DNA from 3 places in the Saccharothrix syringae genome. Region 3 is predicted to be linked to each of the others. Evidence: riboswitches for the same ligand, from Rfam matches in the RefSeq annotation. Region 3 holds a riboswitch; each other region holds the start of a gene.
The links. Region 3 has a riboswitch for glycine ahead of gcvH (glycine cleavage system protein GcvH). Riboswitches for the same ligand answer to the same signal wherever they lie in the genome.

Region 1 (3,268 bases), 800 kb from region 3:
AGGAGGCAGAATGGTCGAGGACTCCGGAGTCGACGAGCTGCTGCGGCAGTGGGCGGCTGAGCGCTCGGAGGACGCCGAGCTGCGCGAGGTCAACCGGATCAAGGACGCGTGGCTCGCGGAAGCCCCGCCGTCCCCCGGTATCCCCGTGCAGCGGGCGAACGGCGGTCACCGCGGCCTGATGCGGGTCGAGTCCGCGGACCCCGCCTACGTGGCGGCGATGCGGAAGCGGGCACCCGAGGTGCCCGAGGCCCTGCTCGCGGCCGCGGCCAGCTACTGGCAGCTGGTGGGAGACCTGTCGGAGGCGGAGCAGTGGTGGGACGCCGGCATCAGCCCGCTGGACCAGCGCGCTCTGGACTACCGGGCGGCCGGGCTCACGCCCGCCGACCTCGGTCGTCGACTCGGACCGATGACGGTGCTCCAGCACCTGCGTCGGGGCAGTGCGGCGGCCTGGTGCGTGGCCAGGTTGCAGAGGCAACGCCGGGACGGCGTCGCCTAGTCCGGCACGAGAGGGGCGGGCTCCTGTGGTCGAGGAGCCCCTGCCCGAGGGCGGGCTCCGGTGGGAGGAGCCCTCGCCCGGAGGTGTGGCTCGCCCGGAGGTGTGGCTCGCTCGACAGCGCGAGCCGCCCGAAGTGTGAGATGCCCGAAGTGTGAGATGCGAGACCGGCCCGAGAGCGCGGACCCGAGGCGTGGAACCCGGGATCGCGGGACTGCGGGCCGGATCGAGCAGGGATCAGGCCCGGATCGAGCAGGCCGGATCGAGCAGGCCGGATCGAGCAGGCCGGATCGAGCAGGGATCGAGCGGCGGTCGAGCGCGGATCGGCTGAGCGCGGGACCGGGCGGCGGTGAGCCGCCGCGCCGGGTCGCCCGGGGTGCGAAGTACCCTGGAGGCGTGCCGGGCACCATCACCCCCAAGCGGGCCGCCATCGCGCTGACCTGCGTGGTCTCCCTGGTCGTGTGCTGCGGCCTCGCCTACTGGCAGTGGGAGCGGTTCTCCCACGCGGGCGGCACGTTCCAGAACCTCGGTTACGTCTTCCAGTGGCCCCTGTTCGGCCTGTTCCCCGCGTTCATGGTGTGGCGCTTCCGCAAGTTGGAGGCGAGCCGCCGGGCGGAGGCGGCCGACGACAGCGCCGACGAGACCGCCGGGAGCACCGCCGAGGAGCCCGTGAACAGGCCCGGGGGCGGGTCGGTCGCGGAGCCGGTCGAGCCGGTGGTTACCGTTGAGCCCGTAAGAGCACCCGCGCACCACGACGAGGACGACGAGCTGGCGGCCTACAACCGCATGCTCGCCGAGCTGCACGCGCGGGACCAGCGGTGAGGCGAAGGTAGGGCGATGAGCGGCGCGGTGACCAGGTTCCGGTTCATGGCTTACGTGGTCGGCGTCGGCCTGCTGCTGCTCGTGGTCGCCATGCTCGTCAAGTACGTGGGCGACAGCGCCGGCATGATGCGGGTCGTCGGCCCCGTGCACGGCTTCCTCTACGCGGTCTACCTGGTGCTGACCGTCGACCTGGCGCTCAAGGCCCGCTGGTCGATCAAGGGCACGGCCCTGGTGCTGCTCGCGGGCACGATCCCGTTCGTGTCGTTCATCGCCGAGCGCAGGGTGGTCGCGAGCCTCCACGCGGGCAAGGCCCTGTGAGCAGGGTTGACCGGGCCCCCGGGCCCGCCTAGCGTCTGGCGGTACCAACTGAACACGGCCGTCGACGTCGCGCGGGAGAGTCCCCACCCCGGGTGGGGCGCCGAAGGAGCAACCCCTCCCCGGAATCTCTCAGGCACAGCTACCGCCGACGAAGGCAACTCTGGAAAGCAGGCGCCCCGGCGCGCCTCGCCCACGGTGCAAGCCGCGCAGCGGCGAAGCTCTCAGGCCCATGACAGAGGGGGAGGCTCACTCGACGAGGAGTCTCCGATGGACCGTGTCATCCTTCACGTGCCCGCCGACCCGACCGGTCGGCGCTACCGGCATGCCCGCACCCAGGGAGGACCCCGCCCGATGGAAAGCCGCCGCACGCCCCTGCACGCCGAGCACGAGGCGCTGGGTGCCATGTTCACCGACTTCGCGGGCTGGCGGATGCCGCTGCGCTACGACAGCGAGCTGGCCGAGCACCGGGCGGTGCGCGCGTCGGCGGGCCTGTTCGACCTGACGCACATGGGCGAGATCGTGCTCACCGGTCCCGCCGCGGGCGCCGCGCTGGACCACGCCCTGGTCGGGCACGCCTCCGCGATCGGCGTCGGCCGCGCCCGCTACACGATGATCTGCGAGGCCGACGGCGGCGTGGTCGACGACCTGATCGTCTACCGCACCGGCGAGCAGGAGTACCTGGTGGTGGCCAACGCCTCCAACGCGGCCGTGGTGCACGGGGCGCTGGTCGAGCGGGCCGAGGGCTTCGACGCGACCGTGGAGGACCGGTCCGCGGACTACGCGCTGCTGGCCGTGCAGGGCCCGAAGGCGACCGCGATCCTCGAAGGGCTCACCCCCACCGACCTGTCGACGGTCAAGTACTACGCCTCCTACCCGACCGAGGTGGCGGGCAGGCCCGCGCTGCTGGCCCGCACCGGCTACACCGGCGAGGACGGCTTCGAGCTGTTCGTCGCGCCCGGCGACGCCGTCGAGGTGTGGCGGGCGCTGCTGGCCGCGGGCGCGCCGCACGACCTGCGGCCCGCGGGCCTGGGCTGCCGCGACACGCTGCGCCTGGAGGCGGGCATGCCGCTGTACGGCAACGAGCTGGGCCGCGACCGCACGCCGTTCCACGCGAACCTCGGCCGGGTGGTCAAGCTCGACAAGCCGGGGGACTTCGTCGGCCGCGACGCGCTGGCCGCCGTCGCGCAGCGGGGCGTGGACGCGACCCTGGTCGGCCTGAAGACCACCTCGCGCCGGGCGCCGCGGCACGGCTACCCGGTGCTGGACGCGGCGGGCACCCCGGTCGGCGAGGTCACCAGCGGCGCGCTGTCGCCGACCCTGGGCTACTCCGTGGCGATGGCCTACGTGGCACCCGACCACGCCGCGCCGGGCACGCAGCTGTCCGTCGACGTCCGGGGCAGGCACGAGCCGGTCGAGGTCGTCGCACTGCCGTTCTACAAGCGATCCAGCTGACCCAGGGAGAAGATCCACATGTCCGAGCACTTCACCACCTCCCTCGCGGAGTTCGACCCGGAGGTCGCGAACGCCGTCGCCGCCGAGCTGCACCGGCAGCAGAGCACGCTGGAGATGATCGCCTCCGAGAACTTCACGCCGGTGTCGGTGCTCCAGGCGCAGGGCTCGGTGCTGACCAACAAG
Region 2 (3,268 bases), 1.1 Mb from region 3:
CTGCCCGCGTTGGGCTGCAGCGACACCGCGTCGTAGCCGGTGACCTCGGCCAGCCACCGCTCCAGGTCGGCGATCAGCTCCAGGTAGCCGGCGGCGTCCTCGACCGGCGCGAACGGGTGCAGCTCGGCGAACTCCGGCCAGGTGACCGGCTCCATCTCGGCCGTGGCGTTGAGCTTCATCGTGCACGAGCCCAGCGGGATCATGCTGCGGTCCAGCGCCACGTCCTTGTCCGACAGCGACCGCAGGTAGCGCAGCAGCGCGGTCTCCGAGCGGTGGGTGTGGAACACCGGGTGGGTCAGGTAGTCGGAGGTGCGGCGCAGGTCGGCGGGGATGCCGTCGGCGGTGTCGGCGTCCAGGCCGTCCACGTCGGCCACGGTGACGCCGAACGCCTGCCACACCAGCCGCAGGTGCTCGCGCGTGGTGGTCTCGTCGCAGGAGATGGAGACGACGTCGTCGTCCACCCGCCACAGGTTCACGCCCAGCTCGCGCGCCGCGGCCACGACCTCGGCGGCCCGGCCCTCGACGCGGGCGCGCACGGTGTCGAAGAACTCGCCGTGCACCACCTCGACCCCGGCCTCGCACAGGCCGGCGGCCAGCACGGTGGCCATGCGGTGGGCGCGCGTCGCGATGGCCCGCAGGCCCTCGGGACCGTGGTAGACGGCGTACATCGAGGCGATCACGGCCAGCAGGACCTGCGCGGTGCAGATGTTGCTGGTCGCCTTCTCGCGGCGGATGTGCTGCTCGCGCGTCTGGAGCGCCAGCCGGTAGGCGGGGTTGCCGTCGGCGTCCACGGACACGCCGACCAGGCGGCCGGGGAGCTGGCGCTCCAGGCCCTGGCGGACGGCCATGTAACCGGCGTGGGGCCCGCCGAAGCCCATCGGCACGCCGAAGCGCTGGGTGGTGCCGACCACGACGTCCGCGCCGATCTCGCCCGGCGGGCGCAGCAGCGCCAGCGCCAGCAGGTCGGCGGCGACGACGGCCTGCGCGCCGGCCCGGTGGATCTCCTCGATCAGGCCCGCGTGGTCGCGGACCACGCCGGACGCGCCGGGGTAGGACAGCAGCACGCCGAAGAAGTCGCCGCCCAGGCCGAGGCCCTCCAGGCCCTGCGACAGGTCGGCGGTGACGACCTCGATGCCCAGCGGCTCGGCGCGGGTCTCGATGACCGCGAGCGTCTGCGGCAGCGTGTCGGCGTCGACCACGAACTTGTTCGACTTGGCCCGGCCGGCGCGGCGCACGAGCGTCATCGCCTCGGCGGCGGCCGTGGACTCGTCCAGCATGGAGGCGTTGGCCACGGGCAGGCCGGTCAGGTCGCCGACCACGGTCTGGAAGTTCAGCAGGGCTTCGAGCCTGCCCTGGGAGATCTCCGGCTGGTAGGGCGTGTAGGCGGTGTACCAGGCCGGGTTCTCCAGCACGTTGCGGCGGATCACCGGCGGCGTGGTGGTGCCGTAGTAGCCGAGGCCGATCATCTGGGTCATCGGGCGGTTGCGGGCCGCCAGGGCGCGCAGCTCGGCCAGTGCCTCGGTCTCGGTGGCCGGCGCGGGCAGGTCCAGCACCAGGTCGCGCTCGCGGATCGAGTCGGGCACGGCGTGCTGGGCCAGCTCCTCCAGGGAGCCGACGCCGATCACGTCGAGGATGCGCGCCAGCTCCGCGGGCCGCGGGCCCACGTGCCGGTCGGCGAAGGGGGTGCCGTGCTCAAGAGCGGCGAGGGGGATGCGGTCCTGCGTCATAAAGGCGCCTCCTGGGCTACGGGCACACTTCTGCCGTTGCCCTCCCCCTCTGTCTCCTGCCCGAGGTCGGGCGCCTGAGAGCTTCACCCGGCTGACACCGGGTTTGCACCGTCGGCGGGGTCGGAAACCGACCCGCTTTCCAGAGGCGTCTCACCCGCGCGGTCCTTGCGCCTGAGAGGTTCCGGGGAGGATTTGCTCCTTCGGCGCCGAGACTGGCTCGGACTCTCCCGCGCGGGATAAAGCGACTACCCGCGAATCGTACCTGGTAGGACCACCGCCGGTCCCCCCTGCGCGACGTGGATCTCATTGTTCGGGGCGGTCGGCGTTTGAACGGGTTTCGCGGCGGGCACCAGAGGGGTACCGGGCTGTAGCGCGCCCTCGACGCCCCGTGCCCGGAGCGCTTCCCCCCGGGTGCCCCCTTCGCCTGGCCCCCGGCCCTCAGCCGATGGCGCGGGTGCGCCGGCGGCGGGACAGCTCGTCGTCCGGGTTGGGCACGATCTCGGCGCCGTCCGCGCGCTCGGCGGGGAACTCGTGGATGGTGCCGCTGATCTCCCGCATGGCGCCGCTGACCGCGATGCCGAACACCCCCTGGCCGCCCTGGAGCAGGTCGACGACCTCCTCGGGCGAGGTGCACTCGTAGACGGTGGTGCCGTCGCTGAACAGCGTGATGCGGGCCAGGTCCTGCACGCCGCGGCGGCGCAGGTGGTCGACCGCCACCCGGATGTTCTGGAGCGAGACGCCGGTGTCCAGCAGCCGCTTGACGACCTTGAGGACCAGGATGTCCTTGAACGAGTACAGCCGCTGGCTGCCGGAGCCGTGCGCACTCCTTATGGTCGGGCTGACCAGGCCGGTGCGCGCCCAGTAGTCCAGCTGGCGGTAGGTGATGCCCGCGATCTGGCACGCGGCCGGGCCGCGGTACCCGACGAGTTCGTCCGGCAGCGAGGAGTCCGGGAACAGCTCGCCCTGTTCGCCGGAGCCGGACCCGGCCCGGATGATGGGCGCTTCCTCGACCACGCCTGCCTCCCCTCGGTCCGGCCACGACGACCGGCGACCAACGTGAAGCCGCCGCGGTGCCCGAATCACACCGTGGCAATTCACCTGAGCTCGACGGTAAGACCGCCTAGGGGGCAGGTCAACGCGACGCGCTGGGCGTGTCTGACCTCAACGTGAGGTAGAGGTTGAGAGAGTCGACCGACGTACGCCATTCGGGTGACGTTTAGTGATCGTTTAGCCGACCAGTGCTGACGTTGTGTAATCCGGACGTGTGACACCGAGGGGGTGGCACGCGGGGTTGATCCACAACGCACCGCACACGCCTACGAGGGGCTGGGACCACCGGTCGCGCCTCTCGTAGGTGTTACCCGCCCGCGGCGGGTGGAGGTCGGCCGCGCGAGGTTTGGCGGTGGGGGCGGGGGTGCGCTCCCGGTGGGGTCATCCGGTCACGATCGGGTCTTCTCGGGCGGGGCTCCCGGGCGGTCGGGGTGTCGGCGCGGGCAGCCGGGGGGCAGTGCGGAGGCGCGGCGTCGGCACGGGGTGTCGAG
Region 3 (3,268 bases):
CGAGGCACCCGGCACGAACCGCGCGTAGTAGTGCAGCACCGCGGGCACGATGCCGGCCGCGCCGTTGGTCGGGGCGGTCACCACGCGGCCGCCCGCGGCGTTCTCCTCGTTGACGGCCAGGGCGAACAGCGTCACCCAGTCCATCACCCGCAGCGGGTCGGTGGCGTAGTGCTCGGCCGCCAGCCTGCCCCGCATCTCCGCGGCCCGCCGCCGGACCTTCAGGCCACCCGGCAGCACGCCGGTCTCCGTGCACCCCCGCTCCACGCAGTCCTGCATGACCTGCCAGATGTGCAGCAGGCCCGACCGCACCTCGGCCTCGTCCCGCCACGACCGCTCGTTGGCCAGCATCACCCCGCTGATCGGCAGCCCCGTCTCGCGGGTCCGCGCCAGCAGCTCGTCACCGGTCCGGAACGGGTGCGCGACCGGCGTCCGGTCCTCCTTGATCCGGTCCGCGCCGGTGGCCGTCTCGTCGACCACGAACCCGCCGCCGACCGAGTAGTACACCGCCGAGTCCACCACCTCGGCCCCCGCGTACGCGGTGAAGCTCATGCCGTTGGGGTGCAGGGGCAGCGACTTGCGGCGGTGCATGACCAGGTCGCCGTCCTCCGCGAAGGCGATCTCGCGCACCCCGCCCAGCCGCAGCCGGCCCGACGCCCGGACCTCGGCCACCCTCGCCTCGGCCGTCGACGGGTCGACCTCCTCCGGCCGGTGCCCCTCCAGGCCGAGCAGCACCGCCTTCGGGCTGCCGTGGCCGTGGCCGGTGGCGCCGAGCGAGCCGAACAGCTCCACCCGCACCCGGTCGACCGACGCGAGCACCGGCTCCAGCCGGGTCACGAACATCGCGGCCGCGCGCATCGGGCCGACCGTGTGCGAGCTCGACGGCCCGATCCCCACGGAGAACAGGTCGAACACGCTGATGGCCACGTCAGCCCTCGATCAGTTCCGCGTACTTCGCCGCGGTCAGCAACCCGGTGGCCTCCTCGACGGCCACCTTGAACAGCCAGCCCCGCCCGTACGGGTCGTTGTTGATCAGCGACGGGTCGGCGACCACGGCCGGGTTGACCTCGACGACCTCGCCGGTGACCGGCGCGTACAGCTCGCTGACCGACTTGGTCGACTCCAGCTCCCCGCACACCTCGCCGGAGGTCACCCGGGTGCCCACCACCGGCAGGTCCACGAACACGATGTCGCCCAGCGACCCCGCCGCGTACGCCGTGATGCCCACCGCCACCGGGTCCTGGGTGCCCGGCGCCCAGTCGACCCACTCGTGCTCGGGCGTGTACAGCAGCTTCTCCGGATTGGTCACGACAGCGCTCCCTGGGGTCTGGTCCTCGTAACCCCACTCTGTCCTGGTACCTGAGAGCTTCGCCGCGTCCCCGCCGGCCGAACCTTCGGGGACCACGACTTGCACCGTGGGTGCACGCCGGAACAACGCGTGCTTTCCAGAGTCGCCTCGCCCGAGCGGTTCTCGCTGCCTGAGAGTGTGCGGGGTGCTTGCTCCTTCGGCGCCCCGGTCGTGCCGAGGTCTCTCCCGCGCGGGTTCCGGCGCCTCCACGCGACGCCGCGGCCGATGTTCAGTTGGCCCTCGCACGCTAGGTGCCGACCGGGGCGGTGTCAACGCGACGGACGACTTGTCCTCCCGGCACAACGCGCACCCCGCCGCTTGGTGCCACGGGCACGATGACACCGCGAACGGGGTACCCGACCTTTGGTGCAACGACGGCTGAAGGAGCCCACCGTGCGGATCGCAGTTCCCCGCGAGATCAAGAACCACGAGTACCGCGTCGCGCTGACCCCGGCGGGCGCCCACGAGCTGACCGCGCGCGGCCACGACGTCTACGTGGAGGCGGGCGCGGGGCTCGGTTCCGCCATCCCCGACGAGGAGTACCTGGCCGCCGGCGCGAAGGTGCTGGCGAGCGCCGACGACGTGTGGACCGAGGGCGAGCTGGTGCTCAAGGTCAAGGAGCCCATCGCCGAGGAGTACTCGCGGCTGCGCAAGGGCCAGGTCCTGTTCACCTACCTGCACCTGGCCGCCGACCGGCCGCTGACCGAGGCGCTGCTGGCCTCGGGCACCACGGCCATCGCCTACGAGACCGTGCAGACCGCGAACGGCGCGCTGCCGCTGCTGGCCCCGATGTCCGAGGTCGCGGGCAGGCTGGCACCGCAGGTGGGCGCGTTCGCGCTGATGAGGCCGTCCGGCGGCCGGGGCGTGCTGCCCGGCGGCGTGCCCGGCGTGCACCCGGCGCGCGTGGTCGTGATCGGCGGCGGCGTGGCGGGCCTGAACGCGGCCACCATCGCCGCGGGCATGGGCTCCGACGTGGAGATCCTGGACACCAACGTCGACCGGCTGCGGCACGTCGACGCCCTGTTCCAGGGCCGGCTGCGCACGGTCACCTCCACCCGCTACGCGGTCGAGCAGGCCGTGCGCGAGGCGGACCTGGTCATCGGCGCGGTGCTGGTGCCCGGCGCGAAGGCGCCGAAGCTGGTGTCCAACGAGCTGGTGGCGCAGATGAAGCCCGGCTCGGTGCTGGTCGACATCGCCATCGACCAGGGCGGCTGCTTCGCCGACTCGCGGCCGACCACGCACGCCGACCCGACCTACCGGGTGCACGACTCGGTCTTCTACTGCGTGGCCAACATGCCGGGCGCGGTGCCGCGCACCTCGACCTACGCGCTGACCAACGTGACCCTGCCCTACGCGGTGGCGCTGGCCGACCGGGGCTGGCGGGCGGCGCTGGACGCCGACCCGGCGCTGGCCCTGGGGCTGAACACCCACGAGGGCGCGCTGACCAACCTGCCCGTGGCGCAGGCCCACGACATGGCGCACACCGCGATCTGACCAGGGAATGGAGAGGGCCCCGCTCACGTGCTGTGAGCGGGGCCCTCGTCGTGAGAGGCGGCCCGCTCAACCAGCCTGGGGGTCACTGGGAGCGGGCCGCGAGACCAAGCTTAGCCGGAGTTCCGGGTTCGTGCCCAGCGGGCGTACCGGGCCGGCCCACTTTTTCCGCTCCCGGGACTACTTTGCGTGTGCTCGGCTGAAGCGAAAGAGTGAATTCCACCGGTAACGGGTAAGTCACGACGCCCGGGCGGCCGATGCACAGGGCAGGGACCCCGGTCACTACTCAGCGGGGTCGCCCCTTCCGCGGCACCTCGCCGCGCCGCCTCGCGATCGGAGCACCGATGGCTGAACCCCAGGGCTGGATCGACTGCCACGACCCGTTCGGTCGGGACCGGTCCATGACCGTGCTCGTCGAGGACGACCGGGTCC

Region 1: another riboswitch for glycine. It lies ahead of gcvT (glycine cleavage system aminomethyltransferase GcvT); the one in region 3 lies ahead of gcvH (glycine cleavage system protein GcvH).
Region 2: another riboswitch for glycine. It lies ahead of gcvP (aminomethyl-transferring glycine dehydrogenase); the one in region 3 lies ahead of gcvH (glycine cleavage system protein GcvH).

The regions. Positions count from the first base shown of each region.
Region 1 is NZ_CP034550.1:9,157,225-9,160,492, reverse strand. It holds gene EKG83_RS38265 (hypothetical protein) at 11-496, shown strand; gene EKG83_RS38260 (hypothetical protein) at 890-1,315, shown strand; gene EKG83_RS38255 (DUF3817 domain-containing protein) at 1,331-1,633, shown strand; glycine riboswitch at 1,696-1,787, shown strand; glycine riboswitch at 1,789-1,876, shown strand; gene gcvT (glycine cleavage system aminomethyltransferase GcvT) at 1,985-3,085, shown strand; gene glyA (serine hydroxymethyltransferase) at 3,104-3,268, shown strand, end outside.
Region 2 is NZ_CP034550.1:8,875,589-8,878,856, forward strand. It holds gene gcvP (aminomethyl-transferring glycine dehydrogenase) at 1-1,727, opposite strand, end outside; glycine riboswitch at 1,877-1,967, opposite strand; gene EKG83_RS36905 (MerR family transcriptional regulator) at 2,166-2,741, opposite strand.
Region 3 is NZ_CP034550.1:9,957,115-9,960,382, forward strand. It holds gene EKG83_RS42000 (L-serine ammonia-lyase) at 1-924, opposite strand, end outside; gene gcvH (glycine cleavage system protein GcvH) at 926-1,306, opposite strand; glycine riboswitch at 1,453-1,544, opposite strand; gene ald (alanine dehydrogenase) at 1,739-2,839, shown strand; gene EKG83_RS42015 (hypothetical protein) at 3,181-3,268, shown strand, end outside.